Regions from separate parts of the Streptomyces javensis genome, predicted to be linked through region 2. Evidence: riboswitches for the same ligand, from Rfam matches in the RefSeq annotation. Region 2 holds a riboswitch; the other holds the start of a gene.
The links. Region 2 has a riboswitch for ZMP and ZTP ahead of ABD329_RS08395 (serine hydroxymethyltransferase). Riboswitches for the same ligand answer to the same signal wherever they lie in the genome.

Region 1 (11,277 bases), on a different contig from region 2:
CCGCCGTCGGACTGGTCTCCGGCGCGATGAGCGCCATCGGCCCGGTCTGCTCCTCCGCCGGGGTGCAGCTGATGGTGCTCGCCGTCGTCGGCGCGGGCATGCCCCTCCCGGTGGCCCCGCCGGCCCGGGCGGGCCTGCTGCTCATCGGCGCCGCATGGGTGATCGCCATGGCAGCGCTGCTGCCCCGCGTCATCCCCTCGCGCCAGGCCGCGCCCTCCGGTGAACGGGAGGCGGTGGCCGCCGTGTACGACGCCCTGGCCGACCTGATGACCGCGGTCGGCACCGACGGCGGCCAGGCCGCCCGGCGCAAGCTGACCGCCGCCTACGACGCGGCGTACGAAGCCCTCTACGCCCACCGTCTCCCCCTGCACCGGGTCGACGAGGAGGAGCGGCGGTCGCGCGACCGGCTGGCGGTGGCCGGAGCGCTCAGCGAGGGCATCCTGACCCTCCTGTGGGAGGACGAACCCGTACCCGAGCGCATCGCGCGCACCCCCGCCCAACTGGCCCGCTCGGTACGGACCGGGCTGCCACCGGGCCGGCTGCCCGCCCCGGTGCCCGACACCGCGGGCAATGTGGCCATGCACCGGGCCGTGCTGCTCGCCGCCCGGGTGTTCGACGGCGAACCGGCGCCGCCCGTCGGCGCGGTGGTCCCCGACCACCGGCAGCGGCTGCGCCGCGCGCTCGGCCCGGCGGGCCGGGAGTACGCCGCCCGGGTGGCCCTGTGCGTGGGCGTCAGCACCGCCCTCGCCCAGCAACTCCCGGGCGACCACTGGTACTGGCTCCCCGCCACGGCCGCCTTCCTGGTCAAGCCCGACATGGGCCCGCTGGTCTCGCGGGCCCTCTCCCGCGCCCTCGGCACCGCCGTGGGCGTGGCCGTCTTCGGCGGCCTCGCCACGCTGCTCGCCCCCGGCGCGGGCGACCCCGGCAGCTGGCCGGTGGCCGTCGCGGCCGTCTGCTCCGCGCTGATCCCCGTCTCCGTGCGCCACTTCGCCCTCCAGACCGCCGTGCTCACCCCGCTGCTGCTCTCCCTGGTCTACCTCGGCGGCGACACCGACCCCGGGTTCACCCGGCTCACCGACACGCTGCTGGCCTGCGGTGTGGTCCTGGCCGCCGGGGCGCTGCCCGGGCTCGGCGGTCCGCGCGCCCAGGTGTCGGTGCGGCTGTCGCTCGCGGTCCGCGCCACCCGGGACCACCTCGACCGGGTGCTCACCGCCGAGGCGCCGTACGCCACCCGGCTGCGGCTGCGCCGCGAGGCCTACCGCGCGCTCGCCGACGCCCGCCGGGCGGTGGAGGTGGCCGGTGCCGAACACCCGCCGTTCGGCCGGGACCTGGCGGCCTGGGCGCCGGTGGTGCTGGCCCTGGAGAAGATCGTGGACGCGGTCACGGCCTGCGGCGTACGGCTCGACCAGGGCGCCCCGCAGCCCGATCCCGCACTCGCGGCCCGGCTGCGGGCCGCGCTGTCCGACCTGGCCGACGCCGTCGCCACCCGCCGTCCCCCGACGGACCTCGTCCTGCCCGCGGGGGCGGCGGTGGGCGACTGCGCGACCATCGCCGATGTCACCGCAGGGCTGCGCACGGTGCGCGACCTGGCGGCCCGGTGAGCCCGTGCACAGCCCGGCGGCCGACGGCTGACCCCGCTCACCTCCCCGGCGGCGGATTGCCGGGCGCGCAGAGCGGCACACCGTCCTGCCACGCACCGCCCTTGAGGTAGATGTTGCTGATCCATCCCCGGCGGTCGGAGAGATGGCTCCAGGCGTCGTTGGTGTAGCCCTCCGCCGTCACCCGCTCCGCGTGGACCTGGCACTGGACCCGCACCTGGCTGGGACCCTGAAGCGTGGTCACGTCCGGTGAGCCCTGTGCGGGGTCCCGGTGGACCCGTACGTCATCGCCCCAGGTGTTACGGAAGTCGACGTTGTCGCCGTAGCCCCGCCCGGGTTGGTGTCGCATTCGGGAACGCCCTCGAGCCAGGCGCCGCCCCGGAGGTAGATGTTGGACACCCACGCGTTGCGGTCCGGCGACGTTCACCACGGCGGCCACGGCCTCCTGATTGGCCTGGAGCAGCGGATCCTGCATCGCCTGCTTCATCAGATGGGCACCCATGGAGTACCCGAGCAGGATGAGGTTGGTGCCCTTGCCGCAATTGGTGTTGTACCAGCTCACCTCCTGGGCGAGTTTCTCCTTCCCCAGCCTCAGGGACTCGTTGCAGCCCGGCTCCCAGGGCCAGTACTGCAACGCGTTCGCGGGGTCATCGGGACGTTCGCGGCGATGAGTTGAGGGGCGCGGCGTCTCTCGGGTGTCTCCCGGCGAGTGTTTCCCGGCGGGATCATTCGGGCCGGGGCCGCGGGGCGTTCCAGAGGTGGTGCATGGCGTACGAGCGCCAGGGTCGCCAGCCCTCGGAGTCCTCCAGATGGGCCCCGGCGCCGCGGGCCCCGGCCCGTACGGCGACATCCGACTCCAGCAGCACATCGGGGTCGCTCAGCGCCCGCATCCTGATGTAACCGGCCGTCCAGGGGCCGATGCCGCGCAGCCCCAGCAGCTCCTTCTCGGTCCGGTCGCGGTCGGCGCCCGCGTCCAGCCGCACGGTGCCGTCCGCGAGCGCGGCGGCGAGCGTGCGCAGCGTGGCGCGCCGGCTCTCCACCATGCCGAGCTCGCCGAACGGCGCCTCGGCGAGATCCTCCGCGCGGGGGAAGAGATGGGTCAGCCCGCCGTCCGGCCGCTCCAGGGGTGTCCCGTACGCGGCGATCAGCGCATCGCCCAGCACCCGCCCGGCGGCCACCGAGACCTGCTGGCCGAGCACGGCGCGAAGGGCGAGCTCATGGGGGTCGGCGGTGCCCGGCGAACGCAGCCCCCGCCGCGCGGCCACCAGCGGCGCGAGGGCGGCATCGGCACCGAGGCGCTCGGCGACCGCGTACGGATCGGCGTCCAGGTCGAACAGGCGCCGGATCCGCTGGATGGCGGTGGTCAGATCGCGCAGCTCGGTCAGGCGCAGCCGGCACTCCAGCCAGCCGTCGCCGGGCCGTTCGTCGACCTCGACGATGGCGCAGGCGTGCGGCAGCCGCAGCGTGCGGCGATAGGTACGGGCGCCCGGCGCGCCCACCATCTCCTCCAGGCCCGCGAGGGCGCGCCGGGCGAGGTAGTCGAAGACCTGCGCGGTGTCGTACGGACCGCGGTAGGCGAGGCGCAGCGGCACCCCGGCCGTTCCGCCGTTCGTCCCACCGCTGGTCCCGCCGTTGGTCCCCAGCACCCCGCCGGGCGCCCCCGTGGGCCCGGACAGGGCGGACTTCCCCGGCCGGGCGGCGCGCAGCTCGGTGGGGGTGGCGGCGTAGATCTCGCGCAGGGTGTCATTGAACTGCCGGACGCTGGAGAACCCGGCCGCGAACGCGATCTCCGAGGCTCGCAGCGCGGTGGTCTGTAGCAGGATCCGCGCGGTGTGGGCGCGCTGGGCGCGGGCGAGCGCCACCGGCCCGGCACCGACCTCGGCGGTCAGCTGCCGCTGCACCTGCCGGGCGCTGTACCCGAGCCGCGAGGCGAGCCCGGACACCCCCTCCCGGTCCACCACCCCGTCCCCGATCATCCGCATGGCACGGCCGACGGCGTCCGCCCGCGCGTTCCAGTCGGCGGAACCGGGTACGGCGTCCGGCCGACAGCGGCGGCAGGCCCGGAACCCCGCGCCCTGCGCGGCGGCCGAGGTCGGGAAGAACCGGACGTTCTTGCGCCGGGGTGTGGTTGCGGGGCAGCTCGGCCGGCAGTAGATCCCCGTCGTGGCGACACCGAAGAAGAACTCGCCGTCGAACCGCGCGTCGCGGCTGCACACCGCCTCGTACCTGCTGTCGTCGCTCATCACACCTCCACTGTGCGCCCTGGGAGGGGAGGCGTGCTGGCGGAAATCGGACATGGCGCTCGCCGGGCGAAGGCGTCGGTCTCGCGAGCCTGCTCCGGCGCCCGGGGGCCGGGTGCCCCGGGGCCGGACTTCCGGACGCTGCTAGAGTCGGCGACGTGACTGCCGGGTCGGCCATGGGCCACGCACGAGTGAGGCGCCCGGCCTCGGCGTGAGCCCGAGGCGGGCCAGAGGCCCGCCGCTTCCTCCGTGTCGTTCCTCCTGGCGCCCGTCTGCGCGGCGCCTGTTCCAGCGGATTCCACGATGCGGAGACACCACCACAGATGTCACACCACGAGCGGCCCCAGCACGACTCAGAGCCCCCGGCCACCGCCGTTCAGCTGAATCACACCGCCGTCTATGCCCACGACCGGGCGCTGTCCGCCGAGTTCATCGCCGCGATTCTGGGGGTGGAGGTCGGAGCCCCGTTCGGCCCGTTCCTGCCCGTCGATCTCGGCAACGGCGTGACGCTCGACTACTACGAGAAGCGCGACGAGCCCATACAGCCGCAGCACTACGCGTTCCTCGTGCCCGATGAGCGGTTCGACGCCATGATCGCCCGCCTGGAAGCGGTCGGCGTCACCTACTACGCCGACCCCCACCACACCGACCCCGGCCGGATCAACCGTCTCTTCGGCGGCCGTGGCGCGTACTTCGACGATCCCAGTGGCCACAACATGGAGATCATCACCCGGCCCTACATCCGCCCTTAGCCACCGCCCTTAGCCACCGCCCTGGCCACCGGCTCCGGCCACCGGCCCTGGCCACGAGGGGCATCAGCCACAGGGGGCGTCCGAAAGGGCGTCCCCGCCGGGCTGTACACCCGCGCGGCGCCTGGGCCACCATGTGGCTGGGGGATGCGTAAGGGGGAGCGCATGAGGGGCGAGCCGATGGCGCGCAACGAGTTCTCGGGCACCGCGCACACGGTGATCCAGGCGCACACCATCCACGGCGGCATCCACTTCAACGACGGCCACCGTCCGTTCACCGGCCCCCGGCTCACCGGTCATCTGCTGCTCGCGGGCTGCTCGATGGCGGTGGGCGCGAGTCTGCTCCTCTGGACGCGGGACGGCGGCGACGCCCCCGCGCTGCCCGGTCCGACGCTCGGGGCGGTGGGCATCGTACTGGCCACGTTCGGCGCCTGGCTGGTGGTCCACGCCATCGTGCGCCACCGCCGCTCCAGGATCCTGTGGGGCGACCGTTCCGGCCCGGAGCTCAACGCGGCGGCCGAGCGGCTCGCAAGCGCCGTACGCGAGCAGTTGGGCCGTGAGGAGCGGCTGCGTCGGCTCCAGGACCCGGCGCCGATCCCGATCCGGTGGGACACCGCACCGCAGGACCTGATCGACCACTGGGAGAACGTCACCGCCGTCACCGCCGTCACCGCCGTCACCGGCGCTACGGGCGTCAGCGGCGGCGGCCCCATCGATCTCCGCGGCCGGTTCGAGGAGATCGCCGATGTGCTCGACCGGGTGCCCTCCGGCCGGCTCGTCGTACTCGGCCCGGCAGGTACGGGCAAGTCCGTGCTCATGGTCCGGCTCGCCCTCGACCGCCTCGCACGCCGCGCCCCCGGCGAGCGGATCCCGGTGATCCTGCCCCTCGCCACCTGGCGGCCCCAGGCCGAGCCCGACTTATGGGAGTGGGCGGCCGAGCTGCTCGGCACCCGCTACGCCTCACTGGCCACCAGCACCGCCTCCGCCCGCGACATCGCACGCGAACTGCTGCGCACCGGCCGCCTGTTGCCCGTCCTCGACGGCTTCGACGAACTGCCCGCGGCGGTCCGGCCGCAGGCCCTGCGGACCCTGAACGGAACGCTCGACCGGGCCGCGCGGATCGTCCTCACCAGCCGCGAGGACGAGTACCGCGCCGCGGCGCGAGAGGCACGCGTGCTCACCGGTGCCGCCGCCGTCAGCGTACGGCCGCTCACCGTCGCCGACCTCACGGCCTACCTCTCCCGCACCGCCCCGCCACCTCACGGCGCCGACGGGCGGCCCCAACGCCGCACCTCCTGGCGGCAGGTGCTCGACCCCCGGACGCCCGACCCCCGGACGCCCGACCCCCGGACGCCCGACCCCCGGACGCCCGACGCGGACCGCGCGGCCCGCGCGGCCCGCGCCCGGGTCCTGGGCGAGGCGCTGGCCACCCCGCTGATGGCGTCGCTGGCCCGCAAGGCGTACAGCGACACCGGCCGCGACCCGGCCGAACTGCTGGACTCCCACCGCTTCCCCGATCGCGCGGCCATCGAGGCGCATCTCCTCGACCAGTTCGTGCCCGCCACCTATGACACGTCTCTCGCCGCCGCGAGCCCGGGGCGACACTGGGCCGCCGGGGACGCGCACCGCTGGCTCAGCTTCCTCGCCCGCCACGCCCGGGCCCTGGGCTCCCCGGAGGTGACCTGGTGGAGCCTGCCACGCGCGCTGCCGTGGCCCGTCCGCTGCGCACCGGTGATCGCCGCCATGGCGATGGGGCTGGTGGCGCTGGCACCCGTCGGCTACGACCGGCCCGCGGAGGGTCCGCTGGGCATAGGGTCGTTGCCCCTGTTCGTCGTGGTGGCCCTGTTCGGCGTCGTCGCCGTCGTCGATGCCGCGTTGGACAGCCCCCGGCCCTGGACACTGACGGCCCGCGGGCGGCTGCCCCTCCTCCTGTGGAGAGCGGTCACCGTCGCCCCCGTCGCGCTCTTCGTGGTCCTGGCCGCCACGCTGGACCTGCGGGCTTCGCTGTACGCGGTGGTCCCGCTCATCCTGCTCGTGGGCGGTGCGGTCTGGCAGGGCACGGCCGATCACGCCCTGGCCCGCAGTCCACGAGCGCTGCTGCGCGCGGACCGCCGGACCGTATGGACGCTGCCCGGCACGCGTGCCGTCGCCGAACCCCGCCGTGCCGCCGCCGCGGTGGTGTGCCTCCTTCCGCCGCTGGCGCTGTTCCTGGGCGAACAGGTCAAGACCTACTACCCTCCGCGGGTGACGCCGCCCTCCCACGGCGAGGGGCTGGTCACCGGCCGGGACTGGTTGTCGGTGTCGCTGGGCAGCGCGGCGGCGCTGTTCCTGTACGGGTTCGCCGTGTCGGCATGGGGGAAGTTCACCATCGCCAGACTCTGGCTGGCCGTCACCGGCCGTCTGCCCTGGCGCCTGATGGAATTCCTGGACGACGCCTGTCAGCGGGGAGCCCTGCGCCAGTCCGGCGGTGTGCTGTCCTTCCGGCACCGCGCCCTCCAGGACCGGCTGGCCCCGCCCCCGCCGGGCCCACCGGCCGCCGCCCCACCGGCTGCCGCCCCGGTGGCCGATCCATCCGTGCCACGAGATGTGATCGTCTCGGCGCTGTCCCCGCTCGTGGTCTGTCTGATGCTGCCGGGGCTCGCCATCACCCTCATCACCCCGGACGACGAGCGCTACCGCTCCCTGCCCGAAGCCTGTGAGCTGCTGGACGAGCACATGGCCGCCCGTGCCATACCCCGACCGCACGTGTCGACCCGGGAACCCTTCAGCCATGGGGAGTCCCGCTGTTACTGGACCACCGACGGCGATATGTCGCCCAGAATCGACCTGGTGGTCACCATCGGGCAGGCGGAGGCGGCGCAGAGTGCCGTCCAGGAAGCCGTGGTGGCGTTCCGCAACGCGGACACCATCAGCGGAGAGCACGCCGGAGGCCGAAGGTCCACGCTCGACCTCGGGCAGGAGGCGGCCTGGTGGCGGTGGGACGGCGGCGGCCAGGTGCTGGTGCGCCAGGCCAATGTCGTCCTCAACATGGACATGCACGGACCCGGCGCCGACAAACGGCTGCCCGCCTTCGCCGAGGAGGTGCTGCACCGAGCACTGACAAGAGCCCGGCGCGGCGGTTGACCGCTCAGCGGTCCGCCCGTACGCCGGTCGGACCCGTCTGCCGCCGGGCGGCGTCCACGGTCTGTGCCAGCAGGACGGCGATGGTCATGGGCCCCACCCCGCCCGGCACCGGGGTGATCAACCGGGCACGCTCACACGCGGAATCGAAGTCGACATCGCCGACATTGCCGGGGTTGTACCCGGCATCGATCACCACGGCGCCCGGCTTGATGTCCTCGCCACGGATGAGCCGGGGCCGGCCCACCGCCGCCACGACGACATCCGCCTCCCGGAGCGCCGCGCCCAGGTCGGCGGTCCTGGAGTGGCAGTACGTCACCGTGGCGTCCCGGGCCAGCAGAAGCATTCCCACGGGCTTGCCCAGGATCGGACTACGGCCCACCACCACGGCGCGCCGCCCCGCGAGCTCGACGCGGTACTCGTCCAGGAGGCGCATGATGCCTCCCGGAGTGCACGACGCGAACCCCGGCAACCCGAAGCTCATCGCCCCGAACGAGCTCATGGTGACGCCGTCGACATCCTTCTCGGGAGCGATGGCCTCGAACGCCGCCCGCTCATCGATATGAGCCCCGACGGGATGCTGTAGCAGGATGCCGTGCACCTCGGGATCCTGGGACAGCGAGCCGAGGGTGTCGACCAGCTCCGAAGTCGTCGTGGCGGCGGGCAGGGCCACGAATCGTGAGGCGATCCCCGCCTTGGCGCAACGGGCGCGCTTCATACGGACATATGTGGCCGAGGCCGGATCCTCGCCCACCAGCACCGTCGCCAGACAGGGGGTGACTCCCGTGCGTTGGGTGATCTCCGAAGCGTGGCCCGCCGCTTCCGCCACGATGCGCCGGGCGAGACCGGCGCCATCCATGAGCTGGGCCGTCTGTGTCGAGGACAAGGTCGCCTCCCAGGCGTTACCGACTACTCGCCCAGGCGCACGGCATCGACCCGATCGTCAGGCCGCTCCCCGGTGGTGCTCCACCTCAGCGCCAGTCACGGCCCGACACCACTGTAGGGCACCCCCGGCGCCCTGCGACGGGCGTTTTTCTCCCCCTTTCCCGCCGCCATCCACCAGGCGTTTCCCCGCGGATGAGCGAATACCACCCCTGGCCGGGCCATGATCCGGTGCCCCCTAGACTGTCTCGCAATCCTCACGTTGATCGGAGCACGACATGCGTCGCCTTGCCCTCGCCCTCCTGGCATGTTCAGCCCTCACACTCGCCGGGTGCGCGCAGGACTTTGACCGGGGCCCTGACGGGACAGTCACCGACAAGGTCAAGGACGGGAAGAAGTTCTACCTGGTCGTGGATCCGGCCAAGGGCGGCGAGGAGAAGAAGTTCCGGGTCAGCAAGTACGACTACCACGACTGCAACCGTGGCTCGAAGTACCCCAAGTGCGTTGACGACTGAGGGTCCTTGAACCTGAGCGTACTCATCGTCGGCCCCGACCGTCCGCGGTCGGGGCCGACGGTGTTTCGGTTCACCCGTCGGCCGGGGCGGCCACGTCCGCGGCCGCCTGCCGCAGCGCGTGGCGGCAGGCCGCGATCGCGGGGTGGCGGCTGCGGCCCTGGCGTACGGCGGTGAAGACGCGGCGGGTGCGTTGGCCCCGGGGGAGCTGCCGCACCGTGACGGTCGGGGGCGCTCCGTTCCATACGAGGCTGGGGAGCAGGGCGGCGGCGTGGCCCTGCTCGACGAGGCGGAGATGGATCAGGAGGTCCGTGGTCTCGAACCGCACATCGGGCTCGAAACCGGCGTTCCGGCACAGGGTCATGGCCCAGTGGCGGGCGGCCGTGCCCTCGGGTTCCATGGCCCAGGGGTGACCGGCGAGCGAGCGCAACGACCCCGTGGGGCCGCCCTTGGGGCCGGGCCCGGTGTCGTTCCGCCCACCGGCCGGTGCGGGCAGCGCGAGGTGGAGCGGGTCATCGAGCAGATCCTCCTGCTCCAGACCGGGTGGCCGGGGGTTGGGGTTGCCCGGGTACTCCTCGGCGACGACCAGGTCGAAGTCGCGGGCCTGAAGCGCGGGGATCGCCGTCTCCGGTGGCATCTGCGTGATGTGCGCCCGCAGGCCGGGGTGGCGGTCGCGCAGCAGGCTCAGCATGCCGGGCACCAGGGCGAGAGTGGCCGTCTGGAACGAGGCGATGCGCAGGGTGCCGGTCAGATCGGTCAGGGAAGTGGCGATGTCCGCCTCGGCGTGCTCCAGCCGCTCCAGCACCGCTTCGGTATGGGCGACGAGGATCTCCGCCTGCTCGGTGAGCCGCACCCGCCGGCCCACCGGCTCCAGCAGCCGGACACCGACCTCCGCCTCCAGCTGGGACAGCTGCTGGGAGACGGACGAGGGGCTGTAGGAGAGGGCGGCGGCGACGGCCGCGAGGGTACCGCGGTGCTTGAGCTCGCGCAGCAGATGCAGTCGGTGCAGGTCGAACACGGGGTTACCTCTCTCCTTGCCGCGCAGGAGCTCGCCATTCGTCGGTTCTGACGATGCATATAGATGGAAAACATTCGCTGGACCGATGGGAGGTGCGGGCCGCACGCTGGCTGCGTGCCCGCATACGTCTCCTCCACCACCGAGCCGCCGTGGTTCGCCCGTCCCGCCGCCCGGGCCTGGACCTGCCCGCCCGCCCCCGCCGGGGTACGGGATTTCCACGCCTCCCTCTCCGGTTACGCCCCCACCCCACTGACCGAACTCCCGTCGCTGGCAGCCGAATTGGGGGTCGGGCGGGTCTTCGTCAAGGATGAGTCGTGCCGGCTGGGCCTGCCCGCCTTCAAGGCCCTGGGCGCGTCCTGGGCCGTGCACCGGGCCCTCGCCGCGCGGGCCGCACGCGGCGATGCCACAGGGCCCGTCACCCTGGTGAGCGCCACCGACGGCAACCATGGCCGCGCCGTGGCCCGGACGGCGCGCCTGCTCGGCCACCGTGCCCGGATCTTCGTGCCACGCGGTGTCCATCCGGAGGCCGTGGCGGCCATCGCCGCGGAGGGGGCGGAGGTCTGCCGGGTCACGGGCGCGTACGACGAGGCCGTGGGCCGGGCGGCCGCGGCGGCCGCCGAACCGGGCGCGTTCCTGGTCCAGGACACCGCCTGGCCCGGCTATGAACGGATACCGGGCTGGATCGTCGAGGGCTACTCCACCCTCTGCGCCGAAATCGACGAGCAACTCGCGGCCGCCGGAGCGGGGACGCCCGGCCTCATCGCCATCCCGATGGGCGTGGGTTCGCTGGCCCACGCCGTCGTCACCCACTACCGCAGCCGCCCGGCCCGGCCGCCCACCGCGCTGCTGTCGGTGGAACCCACGGCCGCCCCCTGCGTCATCGAGAGCCTCATATGTGGCGAACCGGTCAGCGTCACCACCGGCGAGACCATCATGGCCGGACTGAACTGCGGCACCCCCTCCAGCATCGCCTGGCCCCATCTGCGCGACGGTCTCGACGCGGCCATCGCCATCCCCGACGCCGCGCGCGCCCGCGCGGCGGGCGACCTCGCCCGGCTCGGCATCTCCAGCGGCCCCTGCGGCGCCGCCTCACTCGCCGGGCTGCGCGCCGCGCTCACCGGCGACGGCGCCGACGAGCGCCGCGCCGCGCTGGACCTC
Region 2 (11,277 bases):
CTGGCCGACCGGCTGGACCGTCGCCATCGAGGAGCCCGTCAACCAGTTCAAGGAGTGGATGGTCGACCACCTCTACACCGGAGTACCGGTTGTCGGCGGCACCGCCGAATGGGCCGCGGACTACGTCAAGTGGATCCTCGACCCGCTGCGCGAGGGGCTCCAGGGCATCCCGTGGTACGGAATCCTGCTGATCGTCGCGGCGCTGGCCTGGCTGATCGGCACCTGGGGCACCGCGCTGACCGCCACCGCCGCCATGGCCGTGATCGGTGTGCTCGGAGTGTGGGAGCCGTCCATGGACACCCTCTCCCAGGTGCTGGCGGCCGTCTTCGTCACGCTGGTGCTCGGCTTCGCGATCGGCATCTGGGCCGCGCGCAGCACCCGGCTGGAGCGGATGATGCGACCGGTGCTGGACATGTTCCAGACCATGCCGCAGTTCGTGTATCTGATCCCGGTGGTCGCGCTGTTCGGCGTCGGCCGTGCCCCGGCGGCGGCCGCGGCCATCGTCTACGCGCTGCCCGCCGTCATCCGCATCACCACCCAGGGACTGCGGAACGTCGATCCGGCGGCGCTGGAGTCGGCGCGTTCGCTCGGCGCCACCCAGGGGCAGCAGCTGCGCCAGGTCCAGCTTCCGCTGGCCCGCCCGGCGCTGCTGCTCGCCGTCAACCAAGGTGTGGTGCTGGTGCTGGCCGTGGTCGTCATCGGCGGTCTGGTCGGCTCGGGCGCGCTCGGCTACGACGTGCTGTTCGGCCTGGCGCAGGGCGATCTGGCGACCGGTCTGGTGGCGGGCACGGCGATCGTCTGCCTGGGGCTGATGCTCGACCGGGTGACCCAGCCGACCTCGCGCCGCGACAGGAAGGGGGCTTGAGATGGCTCGCACCCGCACTCAGCTGCTGATGGCCGCCGTCGGGGTCGCGGCCGTGTTCACCGCGACCGGCTGCGGCGCGGCGGACATGACCAAGCAGTCCTCGCCGTACGCCAATGTGGGCGGGGCGAAGAGCGTCACGCTCTCGGTCCAGTCCTGGGTCGGCGCCCAGTCCAATGTCGCGGTCGCCCAGTATCTGCTGGAGCATGAGCTGGGCTACCGCGTCGACACCGTCCAGGTGGACGAGATTCCGGCCTGGGACGCGCTCAGCCAGGGCCGGGTGGACGCGATCCTGGAGGACTGGGGCCACCCGGAGCAGGAACAGCGCTACGTCAAGGACAAGAAGCTGATCGTGTCGGGCGGCGGCCTCGGCGTCACCGGCCATATCGGCTGGTGGGTGCCGAAGTACTTCGCCGAGAAACACCCGGACGTCCTGAACTGGAAGAACCTCAACAAGTACGCCAAGACCTTCAAGACCGCGGAGAGCGGCGGCAAGGGCCAGCTGCTGGACGGCTCACCGTCCTATGTCACCAATGACAAGGCGCTGGTGAAGAACCTGAAGCTTAACTACCAGATCGTCTTCTCGGGTTCGGAGGCGGCGCAGATCACCCAGATCAAGCAGTTCGCCAAGGCCAAGAAGCCGTTCCTGTCGTACTGGTACGAGCCCCAGTGGCTGTTCAACCAGGTACCGATGGAGGAGGTCAAGCTGCCCAAGTACACGGACAAGTGTGCTGAGGAGGGCACCAAGGACCCGGAATCCGTCGACTGCGCCTACCCGACCACACCGCTTCAGAAGTACCTGAACGCGGACTTCGCGAAGGGGGGCGGCAAGGCGGCGGCGTTCCTGAAGAAGTTCCACTGGAGCAAGAAGGACCAGAACGAGGTGTCCGAGTTGATTGCCTCGAAGGGGATGTCGGCCCAGGAAGCCGCGAAGCAGTGGGTCGAGGAGCATCCGGACGTCTGGAAGAAGTGGCTGCCCTGAGCGCGATCCGGGCTCAGGACAGCCTGGGCGATCGGATTACTTGAGGAAGCCCGCGGTGTCGAGGGTGAGGCCGAGCGGTTCGGGGAGCGTCACCGGCTCCCCGAACGTCGCTCGGTGCTTATCCCGGTAGCGGCCCTTCCCGTCCGGTACGGAGTACACGGTCGTGGAGCCCTCGTCGTCGTGTGGGTCGATCAGCAGATAGATCGGCACGTTGGAGTGCGCGTAGCCCTTGACCTTGGCCTGGAGATCGCGCGCTCGGGTTGAGGGCGATGTGATCTCGGCGACGAGCAGGACGTCATCCGCTTGGACCTGCCACTCCTCCATGCTCTTCAGCGCTTCCGACTCGCAGATGAGCAGGTCCGGGATGAACCTCTCCTCCGTCGCGGGGAGGAAGACCGTAGCGGTGTTGGTGATGATCCAGTCTTCCGGTACCTCACGGTTGAGACGACGCTGGAGTCGCCCATAGATCCAGTTGTGGAAATTCGCAGGCGTCGGTGAGATGACGATCTCCCCCCCGATGAGTTCTGCCCGCATTCCATCCGGCAGCTCCAGCTGGGCATGGATGTCGAGCAGATTTACGAACTCTTGGTCGGGCAGTGGCGCCGTCATCACGAGACCTCCCATTGGTGGGTCCCCCTTCTGGCTGTGTTGCCTTCGTGCCGTACTGCCATGCGGGGGCCTGCCACCATCATGCGTTACGTGATGGCTCCGACGTCGGACAATGGCCCCCGCCGTCAATAACGACGACGGGGGCAGATGGTCACACGTTCGGCTTGTAGGCGCCGGGGGCCATGCGGGTGGTCACACCGATGCGGTTCCAGGCGTTGATGGTGAAGATCAGGGCGATGACCTGGGCCAGCTCGCGCTCCTCGAAGTGCTTGGCGGCCCGCTCATAGACCTCGTCCGGGACGAAGCCGTCGGTCAGCACGGTGACGGCCTCGGTCAGGGCGAGGGCGGCCTGCTCCTTCTCGGTGTAGAGGTCGCCGGCCTCCTCCCAGGCGTTGAGGAGGTACAGGCGGTCCTCGGACTCGCCCGCCGCGCGGGCGTCCTTGGTGTGCATGTCGAGGCAGAAGGCGCAGTGGTTGAGCTGTGAGGCACGGACCTTGACCAGCTCGGCCAGCGTCGGGTCGACACCCTTTCTGGCGGCCGCGTCCAGGGTGACCATGGCCTTGTAGACCTCGGGGGCGGCCTTGGCGAACTGCATCCGGGGGCCGTGTGCATGAGAAGTACCGGTCGTCATGGCTCCACGCTAGAGGCCGGGCGGCCCAGGAGTATGGTCCATTTCCATGGCGGATTCATGGGCCACTCCGAGGGGCGAACCCGGACAGCGGACAGACGGCCTTGGACAGCGGACGGACGGCCCCGTGCCGCGGGCGGGTGGTCCGGCCGGGCTGGGGACGGATCTCCACCTGGATCTGCCGCGGGGCGGCGGGACCGGGGTGCGGGACGCGCTCATCCGGGCCCTGCGCGACGCCGTACGCGGCGGACGGCTCGCCCCGGGCACCCGGCTGCCCTCCTCCCGTTCCCTCGCCGCCGACCTCGGCATCGCCCGGAACACCGTGGCCGACGCCTATGGGGAGCTGGTGGCCGAGGGCTGGCTGACGGCCCGGCAGGGCTCGGGCACCCGGGTCGCCCGGCGCGTCGTGCCGCCGGAGCCCGCCCCGCCGCGCACCCCGCCGCCCGCCGCCGTGGCCGCCACCCGTCCCACCTACGATCTGCGGGCCGGCCAGCCCGATGTCTCGGCCTTTCCCCGGTCCGCCTGGCTTTCCGCGGCCCGGCGCGCCCTGACCGCCGCGCCGAACGACGCGTTCGGCTACGGCGACCCCGCCGGACGGCCCGAGCTGCGGCGGGTCCTGGCCGACTATCTGGCGCGCGCCCGCGGGGTGCGGGCCGCGCCCGAACGGATCGTGATCTGCGCCGGGTTCGTCCAGGGGCTGGCCCTGCTCAGCAGGGTGCGGGCGAAGGCCGGACACCGTGCGGTGGGCGTGGAGTCCTACGGGCTCGACGTCCACTGGAACGTGATGCGCGGGGCCGGGCTGCGCACCGTGCCGCTGCCGGTCGATCAGCAGGGCGCGCGGACGGCGGAGCTGGACCGGTCGGCCGGGCTGCGGACGGTTCTGCTCACCCCGGCGCATCAGTTCCCCACCGGGGTTTCGCTGCACCCCGACCGGCGCGCCGCCGTGGTCGACTGGGCGTCGCGGGTGGGCGGGCTGATCCTGGAGGACGACTACGACGGGGAGTTCCGCTATGACCGTCACCCGGTCGGGGCGCTCCAGGGGCTCGACCCCGAGCATGTGGTCTATCTGGGCACCGCAAGCAAGAGCCTGGCCCCCGCGCTGCGGCTCGCGTGGATGGTGGTGCCGGACCATCTGCTGGACGACGTCCTGGCGGTCAAGGGAACCGGGGAGTGGCAGTCGGGCGCGCTGGATCAGCTGACGCTCGCGGAGTTCATCGACTCCGGGGCGTACGACCGCCATGTGCGCGGTATGCGGATGCGCTATCGCCGCCGCCGCGACCAGTTGGTGGCGGCGCTCGCCGAACGCGCCCCGCGGGTGCGGGTCACGGGCATCGCGGCGGGGCTGCACGCGGTGCTCCAACTGCCGCCCGGTACCGAGCGGTCCGTGGTGCAGGGCGCGGCCTGGCAGAGCCTCGCCCTGGAGGGGCTGTCCCGCTACCGCTACCGCGAGCAGCGACAGCCGGACGAGCCAGGACCCGGTGCGGCCGGGCAGCCGGACGCGCTGGTCTTCGCCTATGGCGCCCCGCCCGACCACGCCTTCACGGGCGCTCTGGACGCGTTGTGCCGGGTGCTGCCATGAAGGCCACGCCGCCGTTGTCCTAAGGTGGGCGGTCGCGGTCCCGGGGCCGGGGAGAGGACGGCCCCGGGCGGGACGACGGCCTCGGGGGAGATGACGGCCTCGGGGGAGAGCAACGGGGAGACGGGGATGGAACGGAAGACGACGCGGCGGCTGCGGTCGAGCACGGTGATACTGGGCGGTATGGGCGCGCTGGCGGCGGCGCTCACCTCCTGTGGTTCGGAACCGGACAAGCGCTGTGTGGACCGGAACAGCTATGACGCGGTGAACGGCTATCGGGTCGTCGACTCCAGCGCCTGCAAGGGCTCTTCGGCCACCACGGGCGGCAAGGGCAAGAAGAGCCGGGGCACATCGGGCGTCGACGGCGAGTGGTACTACGACTCCGACACCAGCGGCCGCTGGGCGGACCACGGCACCTTCGACAAGAGCAAGGCGGCCGACCGGGGCGGCTTCGGCTGCTCGGGCTCCAGCGGCGGCTGAGCGGGGCGGCCCACGATGAAGCGCCACACCATCGACCCCCGCCCCGACTGGCAGTCCACGGTGGAGGAACAGGGGGTCATCTATCCCCTGACCCGCTACCCGGACGGCTCGCTGCGCCCCTACTGGGACGAGAGCGCCTACTACGCCTTCTCGCTGCCCGAGGTCGAGGCGCTGGAGGAGGTCGTCGAGGAGCTGCACCGGATGTCGCTGGCGGCGGCCGCCCATATCGTCGAGACCGGCCGCTTCGCCGACCTCGGCATCGACGATCCACGGCTGGCCGGGCTGATCGCCGAGTCCTGGCACCGCAGGGCCGAACAGCCCAGCGTCTACGGCCGGTTCGATCTGCGCCACGACGGTGAGTCGGGCCCGGCGAAGCTGCTGGAGTACAACGCCGACACACCCACCTCGCTGGTGGAGGCGGCCAGCGCCCAGTGGTTCTGGATGGAGGACCGCTTCCCGGACGCCGACCAGTGGAACTCCCTCCATGAACGGCTGGTGGACGCCTGGCGCACCCAGGCGGCGCTGCTGCCGCCGGGGACGCCCCTGTACTTCGCCCATTCGGCCGGGGACGAGCTGGGCGAGGACCTGATGACGGTGGCCTACCTCAGGGAGACGGCCGAGCAGGCCGGGCTGAGCACCGAGGCGATCTCCATGGAGGACATCGGCTGGGAACGGCTGTCCGGCCGCTTCGTGGACAAGCGGTTCCGCTTCATCCGGAGCTGCTTCAAGCTCTACCCCTGGGAGTGGCTGGCCACCGACCGGTTCGGCCCGCATGTGCTGGACACGCTGGACAACGGGGGCGGCACCGGATCCACCCTGTGGATCGAACCGGCCTGGAAGATGCTGCTGTCCAACAAGGCGCTGCTGGCCGTGTTGTGGGAGCTCTTCCCGGACCACCCCCATCTGCTGCCCGCCTACCTCGACGGCCCCCGGGAACTGGCCCGCACCACCGGCTATGTGGCCAAACCGCTGCTGGGCCGCGAGGGCGCGGGAGTCACCGTGCATCCGCCGGGCGAGGAGCCCGTCGTGCGCGACGAGCCGTGCTGCTACCAGGAACTGGCGCCGCTGCCCGACTTCGACGGCAACCGCGTGGTGCTCGGCGCCTGGGTGGTCGAGGGCGAGTCGGCGGGGCTCGGCATCCGCGAGTCGGCGGGGCTGGTGACGGATGAGTACGCGCGCTTCATTCCCCATGTGATCCTCTGAGCCGCGCGGGATCACGGAGCTGTACGGGGCTCCCGAGCCGTATGGGGCTCCCGAGCGGTACGGGGCTCCCGAGCGGTACGGGGCCGCCGAGCCGTACGGGGCCACCGAGCCGTGCGCGCTCACTCGGCCAGCACCGCCCTCAGCTGATCCAGCCCCCACTCCAGATCCTCCTCGCTGATCACCAGGGGCGGGGCGATCCGGATCGTGGCGCCATGGGTGTCCTTCACCAGCACTCCGCGGTCCATCAGCCGCTCGGAGATCTGCCGCCCGGTGCCCCGCGACGGATCGAGGTCCACCCCCGCCCACAGCCCCCGGCCGCGCACCTCCTGGACCCCCCTTCCCCGCAGCAGCCCCAGCTCCCGGTGGAGCAGCTCGCCCAGCGTGGCCGAGTGCCGCTGGAACTCTCCGGTCCGCACCATGGCGATGACCTCCAGGGCGACCGCGCAGGCGAGCGGGGAGCCGCCGAACGTCGAGCCGTGCTCCCCGGGGCGGTGCACCCCGAGGACCTCGCGGGAGGACACCACCGCCGACACCGGCACCACCCCGCCGCCCAGCGCCTTGCCCAGCACATAGACATCGGGGACCACGCCCTCGTGCTCGCAGGCGAAAGTGGTGCCGGTCCGGCCGAGGCCCGACTGGATCTCATCGGCGATGAAGAGGACATTCCGCTCCCGGGTCAGCTCCCGGACCCCGGCCAGATAGCCGGGCGGCGGTACCACCACCCCCGCCTCGCCCTGGATCGGCTCCAGCAGCACGGCGACCGTCTCCTCGGGGGCGGCGTCGAGCGTCGCCTCCATCGCCGCCAGATCCCCGTACGGCACGATCGGGAACCCGGGGGTGAAGGGGCCGTGGTCGGCACGGGCCTCGGGATCGGTGGAGAAGCTGATGAGGGTGGTCGTCCGCCCGTGGAAGTTGTTCCCGGCCGCGATGATCCTGGCCCGGCCGTACGGGACGCCCTTGATCCGATAGCCCCATTTGCGGGCGGTCTTGACGGCCGTCTCCACCGCCTCCGCGCCCGTGTTCATGGGCAGCACCATCTCCATGCCGCACAGCTCGGCCAGCTCGGAGCAGAAGGCGCCGAAGCGGTCGTGGTGGAAGGCGCGCGAGGTGAGGGTGACCCGGTCCAGCTGGGCCTTGGCGGCCCCGATCAGCCGGCGGTTGCGATGCCCGAAGTTGAGCGCCGAGTATCCGGCGAGGAGATCGAGATAGCGGCGGCCCTCGACATCGGTCATCCAGGCGCCTTCGGCGGACGCGACGACGACCGGCAGCGGATGGTAGTTGTGCGCGCCATGGGCCTCGGCGGCGGCGATGGCCCGCTCCGCGGAGCGTCCCGGTCCCATCTTGTCCTCCTTGTCTCTCTAGCTAGAGTGGGGGTGCGCATCGTGACTGGCGAGCCGAGCGTGGAACCGACCACGAGGAAGCGATGCGCGGCCACAGCGCCACGAGGTGCCGCCCGCCTGGGCACCCCGGGACACGACCGGACCGTCACCGATCGCCCCGGAGGACTCGATGAGCCTGCCCTTGTCCCATCCCGCCCTTCTCGCCGCCGACCCCGAACTCGCCTCCCTCGTCGGCTCCGAGGAGCTGTTGCAGTCCGAGACCCTGCGCCTGATCCCGAGCGAGAACTATGTCTCCGCCGCCGTCCTGGAAGCCTCCGGGACGGTGCTACAGAACAAGTACAGCGAGGGCTACGCGGGCCGCCGCTACTACGAGGGCCAGCAGGTCATCGACCAGGTGGAGACCCTGGCGATCAACCGGGCCAAGGCCGTCTTCGGCGCCGAGCACGCCAATGTCCAGCCCTACTCCGGCTCGCCCGCCAACCTCGCGGTCTATCTGGCCTTCGCCCAGCCCGGTGACACCGTGATGGGCATGTCACTGCCCATGGGCGGTCATCTCACCCATGGCTGGGGCGTCTCCGCCACCGGCGCCTGGTTCCGCGGCGTCCAGTACGGGGTGCGGCAGGACACCGGTGCGATCGACTTCGACCAGGTGCGCGAGCTGGCCCGCAAGGAGCGGCCCAAGATGATCTTCTGCGGTGGCACGGCGGTGCCCCGCACGATCGACTTCGCCGCCTTCGCGGAGATCGCCCGCGAGGTGGACGCGGTGCTCGTGGCCGATATCGCGCATATCGCCGGTCTGATCGCGGGCGGCGCCCATCCCTCGCCCGTCCCGTACGCCGATGTCATCTCCACCACCACCCATAAGACGCTCCGGGGTCCGCGCGGCGCGATGCTGATGTCGCGCGAGACCCATGCCAAGGCCATCGACAAGGCCGTCTTCCCCGGGCTCCAGGGCGGTCCGCACAACCAGACCACCGCCGCCATCGCGGTGGCCCTGCACGAGGCCGCCCAGCCCGCCTTCCGTGACTACGCCCGGGCCGTGGTCGCCAACGCCAAGGCGCTCGCCGAGGAACTGCTCGCCCGCGGCTTCGATCTGGTCTCCGGCGGCACCGACAATCATCTGATCCTGATGGACCTGACGCCCAAGGAGGTGCCGGGCAAGGTCGCGGCCAAGGCCCTGGACCAGGCCGGGATCGTGGTGAACTACAACACCGTGCCGTACGACCCGCGCAAGCCCTTCGACCCCTCCGGCATCCGGATCGGCACCCCCTCCCTCACCTCGCGCGGTCTGTCCACCGAGCACATGCCCGCCGTGGCCGACTGGATCGACCGCGGGGTGACCGCCGCGGGGAGCGGTGACGAGGGCGCCCTCACCAAGATCAGGGCCGAGGTGTCCGAGCTGATGGCGGCCTACCCGGCGCCCGGTCTGCCGACCGGCTGACCCCCGGTGCGGGGCCCTGCCCGGCCTCCAGGCCGGGCAGCGGCCGCCACCACTGCTCCTCCCGGATCCGGTCGTCGTCGGCCACCGGCACCGGCAGGCCCACGATCCGGGCGAGCACCCGCTCGACCAGCGTCTCCCCGCCCCCCGGCGGGACGCCGCCCTCCAATGCCCCCGGGGGCGCGCCGTCCGCCGGCCCCACGCCGCCCGCCCGCGACACGCCGCGCCGCGACGGTCCGCCGGACGGCGGTATCCCCGCCCCCCGGCCGAGCGCCCGCAACTCTCCGGGCAGCCCTTCCTCGGTCATCTCCTTGGCCTCCCCGCTCCATCTCATCGGCCGTCTCCCTCTCGCTCTCCGACGTCTCGCTCTCCCACGTCTCGCTCTCCCACGTCTCGCTCTCCGACGACTCCGACGGCCCCAGCAGCCGCTCCAGCCGTCTCAGGGCGCGGCTCAGCCGCGATTTCACCGTGCCGCGCGGCCAGCCCAGCGCCTCCGCGGTCTCCCCCTCGTCCAGATCCAGCAGATAGCGGTGGACCACCACCCGCCGCTGTGGCTCGCTCAGCTCATCCAGCGCGGCCAGCAGCCGCTCCCGCCGCTCGCCCGCCAGCGCCACGGCCGCCGGATCGGCCGACTCCGGTATCACCGGCTCGGCTCCGGCCAGCAGCGCCCCCGCAAGGTCCGCCGCCGTCCGTCTCCGACGAGCCGAGCGCACCGCGTTACTCGTCTCATGGGCGACGATCCGCAGCAGCCAGGGGCGGAACGCCGCCTCGCTCTGGAACCGCCCGAGCGCGAGATACGCCTTCACAAAGGCGTCCTGCACCACATCCTCGGCATCCGCGCCCGCCCCGAGCAGCCGGGCGGTGCGGTGCGCGATCGGCGCATGGGCCCGCACCAGCTCGGCATACGCCTCGGCGTCGCCGGCCCGGACCCGCGCGATGATCTGTGCTTCACCAGTCCTCACACATCTCATACACCGGCGGACGGAGTCTGGTTCCACACCTGAGAGAATGGGTGCCATGGCCCTCGATCGTCCCCGTGCGCTCTCCGGTATCCAGCCCACCGCAGGTTCCTTCCACCTCGGCAACTACCTCGGCGCGATCCGGCAGTACGTCGCGTTGCAGGAGACCCACGACGCGTTCTACACCGTGGTCGACCTGCACGCGATCACCGTGCCGCAGGATCCGGCGGAGCTGCGCGCCAACAGCCGGCTCGCCGCAGCCCAGCTGCTCGCCTCCGGTCTGGACCCGGACCGCTGCACGCTCTTCATCCAGAGCCATGTGCCCGAGCACGCCCAGCTCGGCTGGGTGATGAACTGTCTCACCGGCTTCGGCGAGGCGTCCCGGATGACGCAGTTCAAGGACAAGTCGGCCAAGCACGGCGCCGACCGGGCGACCGTCGGCCTCTTCACCTACCCGATCCTCCAGGTCGCGGACATCCTGCTCTACCAGGCCAACCACGTCCCCGTCGGCGAGGACCAGCGCCAGCACATCGAGCTCACCCGCGATCTGGCCGACCGCTTCAACGGCCGCTTCGGCGAGATCTTCACCGTCCCCGAGCCGTACATCGTCAAGGAGACCGGGAAGATCTACGACCTCCAGGACCCGACGATCAAGATGAGCAAGTCGGCGTCCACGCCGAAGGGCATCGTCAGCCTCCTCGACGAGCCCAAGGTCTCGGCGAAGAAGATCAAGAGCGCGGTGACCGACCTCGAGACGGAGATCCGCTTCGACGAGGAGAAGAAGCCGGGCGTCAGCAATCTGCTGACCATCTACTCGACCCTGACCGGCACCGCCATCGCGGAGTTGGAGCGCCGTTACGAGGGCAAGGGCTACGGCGCGCTCAAGACCGACCTCTCCGAGGTACTGGTCGAGTGGGTCACCCCGTTCCGCGAGCGGACCCAGGAATACCTGGGCGACCCCGCGACGTTGGACGGAATCCTGGCCAAGGGCGCGGACAAGGCCCGAGCCGTCGCCGCCGAAACCCTGGCCGCCACCTACGACAAGGTGGGCTTCCTGCCCGCGGCGCGCTGAGCGGCACGCCGAGCGCCGTGCGCACCACCCGGTGAGCACGGCGCGCCCCGCGCACGTATTCATACGGACCCGCGCGGACAGCGGAACACACCGGTCCGGCCCCCTGACCAGGGGGCCTTTGGACGGGT

Region 1: another riboswitch for ZMP and ZTP. It lies ahead of ABD329_RS02895 (bifunctional 5,10-methylenetetrahydrofolate dehydrogenase/5,10-methenyltetrahydrofolate cyclohydrolase); the one in region 2 lies ahead of ABD329_RS08395 (serine hydroxymethyltransferase).

Annotation. Positions count from the first base shown of each region.
Region 1 is NZ_BAAAIF010000002.1:54,140-65,416, forward strand. Features, by position in the region: gene ABD329_RS02870 (FUSC family protein) at 1-1,601, shown strand, start outside; gene ABD329_RS02875 (cutinase family protein) at 1,639-2,232, opposite strand; gene ABD329_RS02880 (AlkA N-terminal domain-containing protein) at 2,324-3,841, opposite strand; gene ABD329_RS02885 (VOC family protein) at 4,162-4,590, shown strand; gene ABD329_RS02890 (NACHT domain-containing protein) at 4,753-7,710, shown strand; gene ABD329_RS02895 (bifunctional 5,10-methylenetetrahydrofolate dehydrogenase/5,10-methenyltetrahydrofolate cyclohydrolase) at 7,715-8,593, opposite strand; ZMP/ZTP riboswitch at 8,616-8,702, opposite strand; gene ABD329_RS02900 (hypothetical protein) at 8,868-9,104, shown strand; gene ABD329_RS02905 (LysR family transcriptional regulator) at 9,175-10,119, opposite strand; gene ABD329_RS02910 (diaminopropionate ammonia-lyase) at 10,234-11,277, shown strand, end outside.
Region 2 is NZ_BAAAIF010000006.1:73,511-84,787, reverse strand. Features, by position in the region: gene ABD329_RS08435 (ABC transporter permease) at 1-865, shown strand, start outside; gene ABD329_RS08430 (ABC transporter substrate-binding protein) at 867-1,844, shown strand; gene ABD329_RS08425 (Uma2 family endonuclease) at 1,881-2,453, opposite strand; gene ABD329_RS08420 (carboxymuconolactone decarboxylase family protein) at 2,605-3,084, opposite strand; gene pdxR (MocR-like pyridoxine biosynthesis transcription factor PdxR) at 3,131-4,660, shown strand; gene ABD329_RS08410 (hypothetical protein) at 4,787-5,137, shown strand; gene ABD329_RS08405 (glutathionylspermidine synthase family protein) at 5,153-6,340, shown strand; gene rocD (ornithine--oxo-acid transaminase) at 6,460-7,680, opposite strand; ZMP/ZTP riboswitch at 7,713-7,810, shown strand; gene ABD329_RS08395 (serine hydroxymethyltransferase) at 7,850-9,121, shown strand; partial or broken gene ABD329_RS08390 (RNA polymerase sigma factor) at 9,538-10,089, opposite strand; gene trpS (tryptophan--tRNA ligase) at 10,136-11,149, shown strand.